DNA from 4 places in the Nocardia salmonicida genome. Region 2 is predicted to be linked to each of the others. Evidence: riboswitches for the same ligand, from Rfam matches in the RefSeq annotation. Region 2 holds a riboswitch; each other region holds the start of a gene.

Region 1 (2,193 bases), 780 kb from region 2:
GGTTCCGAGGCCGATGCTGGCACGGAGGGCCGCGTCGAGGCCGAGGCTGGTGAGCAGCGGGTGGGCGCAGAAACGGCCGTCGCGTACGCCGATGGCGTGTTCTGCGGAGAGGTAGGAGGCGACCTTACCGGGGGCGTGGTCGGCGACGGTGAAGGCGACGATGCCGACACAGTCGGGGCTGTCGGACCAGATGGTGACCAGGTCGACGCCTGCGATCGCGGACAAACCGTCACGAAGACGGTCCGCCAGAAAGCGTTCGTGGGCAACGAGTTCAGTGGAGTCGATCGCGGCGAGTGCGTCGCACGCGGCGGCGATAGCGGCCGCGCCCAACACATTCGGCGAACCGGCCTCGTGCCGCTGCGGCGCGCAAGCCCATTCGACCTCCGACACACCGACATTGCGCACCGCACCGCCGCCCGCCAGGTAGGGCTCACCCTGGTCCAGCCAGTCGCGTCGGCCGACGAGCACGCCCGAACCGAACGGGGCGTACAGCTTGTGCCCGGAGAACGCGAGATAGTCGATCCCGCTCTCGCGCAAGGAGATCCGTCGATGTGGAGCCAGCTGCGCGGCATCGACGAGGATGCGCGCACCGCACAGGTGGGCGATGGTCGCGAGGCGCTCCAGCGGCAGTACCTCACCGGTGACATTGGATGCCCCGGTCACCGCGAGCAGCGCGGCGGGCTTGCTGCACAGCTCGGCGACGACTCGCTGAATCGTCTCCTCGACGGTGGCGGCGGCCCGTACCACCCGGCGACCGTGCGCGGTCCACGGCAGGAAGTTGGCGTGGTGCTCGATATCGAGCACCACGGTCTCCCCGGGCACGCATCCGGCCAGCAGGTTCAGCGAATCGGTGGTGTTGCGGGTGAACACGACGACCTGGTCGTCGTCGGCGTCGAGGAACCGGGCGACCGCGCCACGGGAAGCCTCGTAGCACTCGGTCGAGATCCGCGAGGCGTAGCCCGCACCCCGGTGCACGCTGGCGTAGTACGGCAGCAACTGCGAAATCCGGTCGGTGACCTGCTTCAATGCCGGCGCACTCGCGGCGTAGTCGAAGTTGGCGTAGGAGCTGGTGCCGCCTTGAACGAGCGGAACCTGCAGGTCGGCACCGGAAACGGCGGCGATGGCACAGGTGGGGTCGATTACAGCAGTCATGACGAAATCCCGTCGGCTCAGGGACCCGCTCCAGAGAGGTGGCCCGCGCTTGCCGCGCCCAATTCGGACGTCAGCCTGGTCGTCACCCGGAGCACCCCACCGCGGAGGAGGGTTGCCGACCAGCAAGCCGGGGCTGAACGCTGGTACTCGTGACCTGAAACGAGAGTGACAGACGACCGCCGGACCTGTCAACCACCTTTCGCCGACCGCGCTCCGAGTCGCCGCCGACCGCACACGACCTCGCCCGGTTCGACACGCCGACCCGGTCTCCGACGCGAATGCGCGGGATTGCCCCCGAGTTGCCTGCTCACACCCAATTCTCAACCATCTACACACCCCATGATGGAGGAACCGAATGATTGGGCACCTCCACCATTTGCTAGAGTTCCCACTCATGTCCACGAACACGAACTCCGTCCGCGGCCTGCCGCGCTACCCGGTGTACGCGCTCGGACGGCTCACCAAGGCCCTGCACGCCGAGATCGACGTCCCGTTGCGCGATCACTGGGTGCTCACCTTCATCGCCGAGAACGCCGACCTGACGCAGAAGAAAGTGGGCGACGCGCTCGGTATCGACCGCAGTGAAGTCGTGCGCCTGATCGACGCGCTGGAACGCGCCGAACTGGTCGAACGCACCCGCGACGGCAAGGATCGCCGCAAGTACCGGCTGCGGATCACCGAGGCGGGGCGCAAGCAGTGCAAACGCACCGACAAGCTGATCGCCGAGGCCACCGCCCGCGTGCTGGGACGCCTGGACGAAGAAGAACAGCGGACGCTGCACCGGCTGGCGGTCACCGCCCTCGGCGAGATGCCGGAATCGCCGTCGTGAACAGCGCCGACGGCACGCGCTTCGCTGCCGTCCGGCAACACCCGCACCGAGTACCGTTGGCATCTGGTGACCATCCTGTTTGCCCTCCGGTAACCCGCTCATGAAACAACAGACACCACCGATGGGGGTCAACCGATGAGAGGTGGACTGAGCACGATGCTCGAGCCACACACTGAGGTAGCGGCGGTTCTTCGCGACCCGCTGCTGCGCGC
Region 2 (2,193 bases):
TCGAAGCCGCGCTGGAGCAGGGGGGTGGCGAAGACGTTGTCCAGCACCACCTTCGCGCCCGCGGCGTGGGCGAGCTCGGTGACCTTGCGGACGTCGACGAGGGTCTGCATCGGGTTGGCGGGGGTCTCGAAGAAGACGGCCTGGGTGGGGACGGAGAGAGCCTGTTCCCACTGGTCGAGGTCGTCACCGTCGACGAAGATGGTTTCGATGCCCCAGCGCGGGAGGATCTCGTTGCAGACCACGAAACAGGAACCGAACAGGCTGCGGGCGGCGACGAGACGGTCGCCCGCCTTCAGCAGCGCGCCGAGCGCGGTGAACACCGCCGACATACCGGACGCGGTCGCGAAGGCCGCTTCGGCGCCGTCGAGCAGGCGGATGCGCTCCTCGAACATCGCCACGGTCGGGTTGCCGAAGCGGGAGTAGACGAAGTGCTCGACGTCGCCGGTGAACGCGGCTTCGGCGGCTTCGGCGTTCTCGTAGACGAAACCCGAGGTCAGATACAGCGCCTCGGACGTCTCGTCGAAACCGGAACGGCGCAGGCCACCGCGCACGCCGAGCGTGCCCGGACCGACGCCCTCTGGCAGTGGCTTGTCGAACGAACCACCGGTGATCATGCTTTTCTCCTTATGCCTGACGCCACGGCAGGCCGACGGCGCGCCAACCGGTGCTGCCGCGCTGACCGAACGCGTCGGGACCACCTTCGAAACCGTCGAGCACGTTGTAGGACGGTGCCACGCCCGCCGCCGTCGCCAGGTTCGCCGCGTGCGCGGAACGCTGGCCGGAGCGACACAGGAACACCACCGGTGCGTCGTCGGGGCGACCGGCGAGTGCCTTCTCCAGCTGCACGCCGAACTCCGGGTTGCGCGTGCCGGTGCCGTCGACCCATTCGATGAAATGGGCCGGGCGTTCGATGGAGCTGGTGTCGGGGATGCCGATGTTCGCCCACTCGCCTTCGGTGCGCACGTCGATCAGGACGGCGCCGGGGTGCTCGGTGAGCAGCTCCCACGCCTTCTCAGGGGTGATGTCGCCGGCGTAAGTCATGTCGATCCTCCTGCGTGAATCCGCTCTTGCCGTGCCGGAAGTCCCCGAACACACGGCCAGGTCGTCACCCGGAGCACCCCACCGCGGAGGAGGGTTGCCGACCAGCGAGCCGGGGCTTGACGCTGGCACTCATGACCTTGCGATCTGAGATTGCCTCGGCACAGGTCACCGTGTCAAACGATTCAGAAAGTGCACACCAGCCACGCGCCGTCGACGCTGGTCAGTTTCCAGTTGATCGTGGCCGGTTTGCCGTCGACCACCACGGTCGCGTCGATTTTCGCGCGGTCGCCGTTCACGGTCGCGTTCTCGAAACCCTTGCCGTCGATCGTGACAACCGATTTCGGGCCACCCAGCCGTTCGTCGAGGCCGGAGGACTCTTCGTCGAAGCCGGGGCAGGCCACACCGGTCGGCGGACGCAGATCGCTGCGCGAGCGGGCGTCGATATAGTTGGTGACAGCGGCCGCGAGACGGTCGGCCTCTGTGACATTTTTCTCAGCGGGCGAGAGCAGTCCGCCCGCCACGATGCCGATGAGCACGATGATCGCGATCACCGCGGCCGCGACGAACGGGACGATGGAACGCTTGTCGGTCTGATCCACCACTACGGGCTGGTCATCCGAGCCTGTTTGCTCCTCGTTCATTGGGTGCCGTAGCGCGGAAGCGCGGTCATCCATGACCGGCAGGAGCACGACAAGTTGATGCCTGGCGCGCCCAGCGCTACTCCTCCTTTCGGAAAGTCAGTTTACGAACAAGCATGTTAATTTGTGAGGCATGAGCGAGGTGGTGAAGCGGGCTTTCAAGTACCGGTTTCGCCCGACCCCGGAGCAAGCCGCTGAGTTGGAACGAACCTTCGGATGTGTACGCAAGGTATACAACCTCGCGCTCGAAGCCCGGACTGCCGCGTGGCAGCGGGGCGAGCGGGTCAACTACAACGCCACGTCGGCGATGCTGACCGAATGGAAACGCGGCGAAGACCTCGCCTACTTAGGTGAGGTTTCGTCGGTGCCGTTGCAGCAGTCGTTGCGGCACCTGCAAGCCGCGTTCGCCAGCTTTTGGGCCAAACGGGCGAGGTATCCGCGCTTCAAATCCCGTAAGAAGTCCAGGCCCAGTGCCGAGTACACCCGGTCAGGGTTCCGATGGAGTACCGGGAAA
Region 3 (2,193 bases), 2.5 Mb from region 2:
CGTCGACGAAATCGGCCAGGCCCACCCGATCCAGGAGCTGTTTCGCCTCGGCGACCACCTCGTCGCGCGGGCGGCGCTGTGCCGAGATCGGGGCGAGCACCACATTGTCGAGCACGGTGAGATGCGGGAACAGGTTGAACTGCTGGAACACGAAGCCGATGTGGCTGCGCTGGGCGCGCACCGCGTGGTCGGGCAGCGAACGCAGGATGTTGCCACGTTGCCGGTAGCCGATCAGCTCACCGTCGACGTGCACCGTGCCCGCGTCCTGCGCTTCCAGATGATTGAGCACCCGCAACAGGGTGGACTTGCCCGAGCCGGACGGTCCGATCACGGCGACCACCTCGCCGGTGTCCACCGCCAGATCCACGCCGCGCAGCACCTCGGTGCCGTTGTAGGACTTGCGGATTCCGCGCGCCAGCACCGCTGCGGTCATCGGGTTGCTCCTCGGGGTGCGGCCGCACCGGCGGCGATCTCGGTGACCTTGGCGCGGACCCGCTGCCACGGTGTCGGCGGCACCTCACGGTGCGCGCCCTTGGCGTAGTGGCGTTCGATGTAGTACTGGACGATCGACAGCCCCGTGGTGAGCACGATGTACCAGACGGTCGCCACCATGAGCAGCGGCACCACTCGGCCGTTGCGGCCGAAGATCACCTGGACCTGGTAGAAGAGCTCCGCGATCGCCATCACCGACACGATCGAGGTGCCCTTGAACAGGCTGATCACCTCGTTGGCCGCGTTCGGCAGAATCGAGCGCATCGCCTGCGGCAACACGATCGTGCGGAACTGCCGCCAGCGCGGAATGCCCAGCGCGGCGGCCGCTTCCAGCTGACCGTCGTCCACGGCGAGCAGACCCGCCCGGATCAGTTCGGCCGAGTATGCCGCCTGATGCAGGGCCAGACCGATCACCGCCGCGGTGAAACCACTGATGACGCCGTTGACTTCGAAATCGAAGAAGGCCGGTCCGAACGGAATGCCCACCGACAGTCGGGGATACAGGTAGGCGATGTTGAACCAGAACAGCAGCTGCACGATCAGCGGGATCGAACGGAACGCCCAGATGTAGGTCCACGCGATCACCCGCAGTACCGGATTGTTCGACACCCGCCCGATCGCCAGCAGCGTGCCGAGTACGAAACCGAGAACGGTGCCCCACAGGGTCAGTTCGATGGTCACCCGGAGCGCGGACATCACCGACTTCGCGGTGAAGTACTGGGCGAAAGTGCCCCAGTCCCAGCCCGGATTGGTGATCAGACCGTGCGCGAACTGGGCTACCACCAGCAGCGCGACCGCCCCGACGACCCAACGCCACGGGTGCCACGATCCGGCGATCCGGGGGAGATCCTCGGACGCCTTGTCGGCGGATTCCGGCTCAGTAGGGGGAGCGTCGCCGGGCGGTAAGGGCGCGGTCTCTGCGCCGGATACGGCAGACGCGGTCATGGGAGTCCTTCGGAAAACAGTGGAACGAGGCACGGTGACCTCCACCCGGCCAGCGACGGGTTCGCGATCTGGCGGCGCTCAGACCCGACACGCCGTCGCTGTCACCCGGCACTGGTCGATATGTCGGCGGCGGTAGCCCACGTTCAGCACGAAAATCTCCTCCATCGATCCCGGCAGAAGCACCCACACCCCGAAACGGGCGGGTTGCTGCGACGTCATCGAGCCAGGTCTCTCGGTCGCTCTGGATGGTTGCGCCCCGGGTTCGTGGCCCGAGCTGAATCAGCATGTGGCATATGCACGACTGCGCACAACGGTAGAAATCATCGTGAGCGCAGAGCTTGGAGACGGCCGTAGACGCAGTCATAATTGCCCCGGTTCGGCGTGGTCAGTGACCCGCTGGCGGCCGTGATCGGGGGGTCGAGACGATCGGTCGTCCAGACGGGTGGTGTGGGAGCGCTGCGCGGTGGTCGCCGGATCGGGCGGCGAGTTGCGGGCGGACGCCGAGTTGCGGTCGCTGCGAGATTGCGACGCGCCGAACGGCCGGTTACTTCACCTGGCCTGATTCACACCTCGCACGCGGTAGCGTCGGGCTCCTCTGCGTCGATGAGGAGTACGTCGTGATCATGCCGCGTCGTTCCACCACACTGACCTCGCTGGTGGCCTGCGCCGCCGCGCTGCTGCTCGGCGTGCCGTCGGCCGCCGGCGAACCGGCCGCGCCGGTGACGCCTGTTGTCACCAGGGACGCACCGAACGCCA
Region 4 (2,193 bases), 1.4 Mb from region 2:
GGGTCGGGCGATCGGCGATTCGGTGCTCACGGTCACGTCGTCGCCGCCGCGAACCCGGCCCGCAGATCGGCCAGAATGTCGTCGATTCCCTCGATGCCCACCGCGAGCCTGACCAGGCCGGGAGTGACGCCGGCCGCCAGCTGCTCTGCGGGCGTCAACTGCGAGTGCGTGGTCGACGCCGGGTGAATCACGAGTGAACGCACATCACCGATGTTAGCTACATGGCTGTGCAGGCTGAGCGCGTCCACGAACTTCTTGCCCGCGTCGACGCCGCCCGCCAGCTCGAACGCCACGATCGCGCCCGCGCCCTTGGGCGCCAGCTCCTTGGCCCGCGCGTGCCAGGGCGAGGACTCGAGGCCCGCGTAGAACACCGCGTCGACGCCCGGCTGCTCGGCGACGAACTTCGCGACCGCCTCCGCATTGCTGACGTGCCGCTCGACCCGCAGGCTCAGCGTCTCGATGCCCTGCGCGATGAGGAACGCGTTGAACGGCGAGACCGCCGCACCCAGATCGCGCAGCAACTGCACGCGCGCCTTCAGCGCGAACGCGGGCGCGCCCAGATCGGCGAACACCGCGCCGTGGTAGCTGGGGTCGGGCTCGGTGAAACCGGGGAAGCGCGCGTTGCCGTCGGCGTCGCGCACGGTCCAGTCGAACGTGCCGCCGTCGACGATCACGCCCGCCACGGCCGCGCCGTGCCCACCCAGGTACTTCGTCGCCGAATGCACGACGATGTCGGCGCCGTGGGCCAGCGGCTGGATCAGGTACGGGGTGGCGACGGTGTTGTCCACGATCAGCGGAAGGCCGTTCGCGTGCGCGACACCGGCGATACCGGGGATGTCGAACACCGCGCTGCTCGGGTTGGCGATGGTCTCGCCGTAGAACGCCTTGGTGTTCGGCTGGATCGCGGCCTTCCACTGCTCGAGATCATCGGGGTCCTCGACGAACGAGACCGTGATCCCCAGCTTGGGCAGCGAGTAATGGAAGAGGTTGTAGGTGCCGCCGTAGAGGTGCGGGCTGGACACGATGTGGTCGCCCGCGCTCGCCAGGTTCAGGATCGCGTAGGTCTCCGCGGCTTGGCCCGAGGCCAGCAGCAGCGCCGCGACGCCGCCTTCGAGCGCGGCCACGCGCTGCTCCACCGCGTCCTGGGTGGGGTTCATGATCCGGGTGTAGATGTTGCCCGGCTCGGCGAGACCGAACAGCGCGGCGGCGTGATCGGTGTCGCGGAAGGTGTAGGAGGTGGTCTGGTAGATCGGCAGCGCCCGCGCGTTGGTGGTCGCGTCGGGGGCCTGGCCCGCGTGGACCTGCTTGGTCTCGAAGGACCAGTTCTCGGGCAGGGAAGAGTCAGTCATGTCGTGCTCCAAAGGGTGTCAGCCGGGGGGATCTCGTCAACTGGGTCGGATCGACTGGCAACAACACATGGGGGCCTCCTGCAGTGCGCGCTTGCTCTCGACTTTCGAGAGCCCGGTCATCACCCGGAGCACCCCACCGCAGCTGGAGGGTTGCCGACCAGCGAGCCGGGGCTTGGCGCTGGTACTCATGACCTTGCCGTCATGTTAACCGGAGATCTCCCGCGGGCGGAAACTTCCCCCGCATTTCCCGCCGAAGATCACTCGTCGGACGGTGTGCCGAAGCCTGGCGTGTCGTCCACCGGTGCGCCACAGACCTGCCGCAAGCCGTGGTAGGCGCGCAGCACGGCGTCGCGGGTGACCCGAACGGCTACCGTCGGAGACCCGCTCAGCAGTGCCTGTTCGGTATCGGCGACCGAGAGGTGGCACAGCATCTGCCAGATGCCTGCCACCAACTTCACCGTGAAGTCCTCCGGTGACGTGCCCATCCGCTGCGCGAGCTCGGTGCACACCGCGACGTTCTTCTTCTCCGCGTATTCCAGCGCGCGCGCATTGACCGACTGGCTGGTGCGCATGATGCGCTGCATCTGCAGGAACTGGCGGATGAACCGGATGCCGTCCGCGTCCGCCTCGGCCTGGACCACCGTCAGGTAGGCGCCACACAGCGCCTGGAGTTCGTTGCCGGTATTCGGCTGGGAGCGCAGCGCGACGGCGACGGAGACCCCGAAGTCGTCGATCGGGGCCAGCACGATGTCTTCCTTGAGCGCGAAGTACCGGTTGACGGTGCGTGGGGACACATCGGCGCCCGCGGCGATCTGCTCGACCGTCGTCGCGTCGAACCCTTGGC

Evidence for each region. Region 2 has a riboswitch for S-adenosylmethionine ahead of OHS03_RS26530 (rhodanese-like domain-containing protein). Riboswitches for the same ligand answer to the same signal wherever they lie in the genome.
Region 1: it holds a riboswitch for S-adenosylmethionine, as region 2 does, so the genes downstream of both, OHS03_RS30060 (aminotransferase class V-fold PLP-dependent enzyme) here and OHS03_RS26530 (rhodanese-like domain-containing protein) in region 2, are expected to answer to the same signal.
Region 3: it holds a riboswitch for S-adenosylmethionine, as region 2 does, so the genes downstream of both, OHS03_RS04015 (amino acid ABC transporter permease) here and OHS03_RS26530 (rhodanese-like domain-containing protein) in region 2, are expected to answer to the same signal.
Region 4: it holds a riboswitch for S-adenosylmethionine, as region 2 does, so the genes downstream of both, OHS03_RS33115 (bifunctional o-acetylhomoserine/o-acetylserine sulfhydrylase) here and OHS03_RS26530 (rhodanese-like domain-containing protein) in region 2, are expected to answer to the same signal.

The regions. Positions count from the first base shown of each region.
Region 1 is NZ_CP108014.1:6,434,177-6,436,369, reverse strand. Features, by position in the region: gene OHS03_RS30060 (aminotransferase class V-fold PLP-dependent enzyme) at 1-1,152, opposite strand, end outside; SAM riboswitch class IV at 1,193-1,307, opposite strand; gene OHS03_RS30055 (MarR family winged helix-turn-helix transcriptional regulator) at 1,547-1,981, shown strand; gene OHS03_RS30050 (Pls/PosA family non-ribosomal peptide synthetase) at 2,138-2,193, shown strand, end outside.
Region 2 is NZ_CP108014.1:5,658,367-5,660,559, forward strand. Features, by position in the region: gene OHS03_RS26525 (O-succinylhomoserine sulfhydrylase) at 1-614, opposite strand, end outside; gene OHS03_RS26530 (rhodanese-like domain-containing protein) at 625-1,041, opposite strand; SAM riboswitch class IV at 1,059-1,178, opposite strand; gene OHS03_RS26535 (Rv0361 family membrane protein) at 1,224-1,640, opposite strand; gene OHS03_RS26540 (RNA-guided endonuclease InsQ/TnpB family protein) at 1,813-2,193, shown strand, end outside.
Region 3 is NZ_CP108014.1:806,080-808,272, forward strand. Features, by position in the region: gene OHS03_RS04010 (amino acid ABC transporter ATP-binding protein) at 1-433, opposite strand, end outside; gene OHS03_RS04015 (amino acid ABC transporter permease) at 430-1,437, opposite strand; SAM riboswitch class I at 1,596-1,689, opposite strand; gene OHS03_RS04020 (hypothetical protein) at 2,061-2,193, shown strand, end outside.
Region 4 is NZ_CP108014.1:7,106,395-7,108,587, forward strand. Features, by position in the region: gene metX (homoserine O-acetyltransferase MetX) at 1-36, opposite strand, end outside; gene OHS03_RS33115 (bifunctional o-acetylhomoserine/o-acetylserine sulfhydrylase) at 33-1,349, opposite strand; SAM riboswitch class IV at 1,432-1,542, opposite strand; gene OHS03_RS33120 (TetR family transcriptional regulator) at 1,607-2,193, opposite strand, start outside.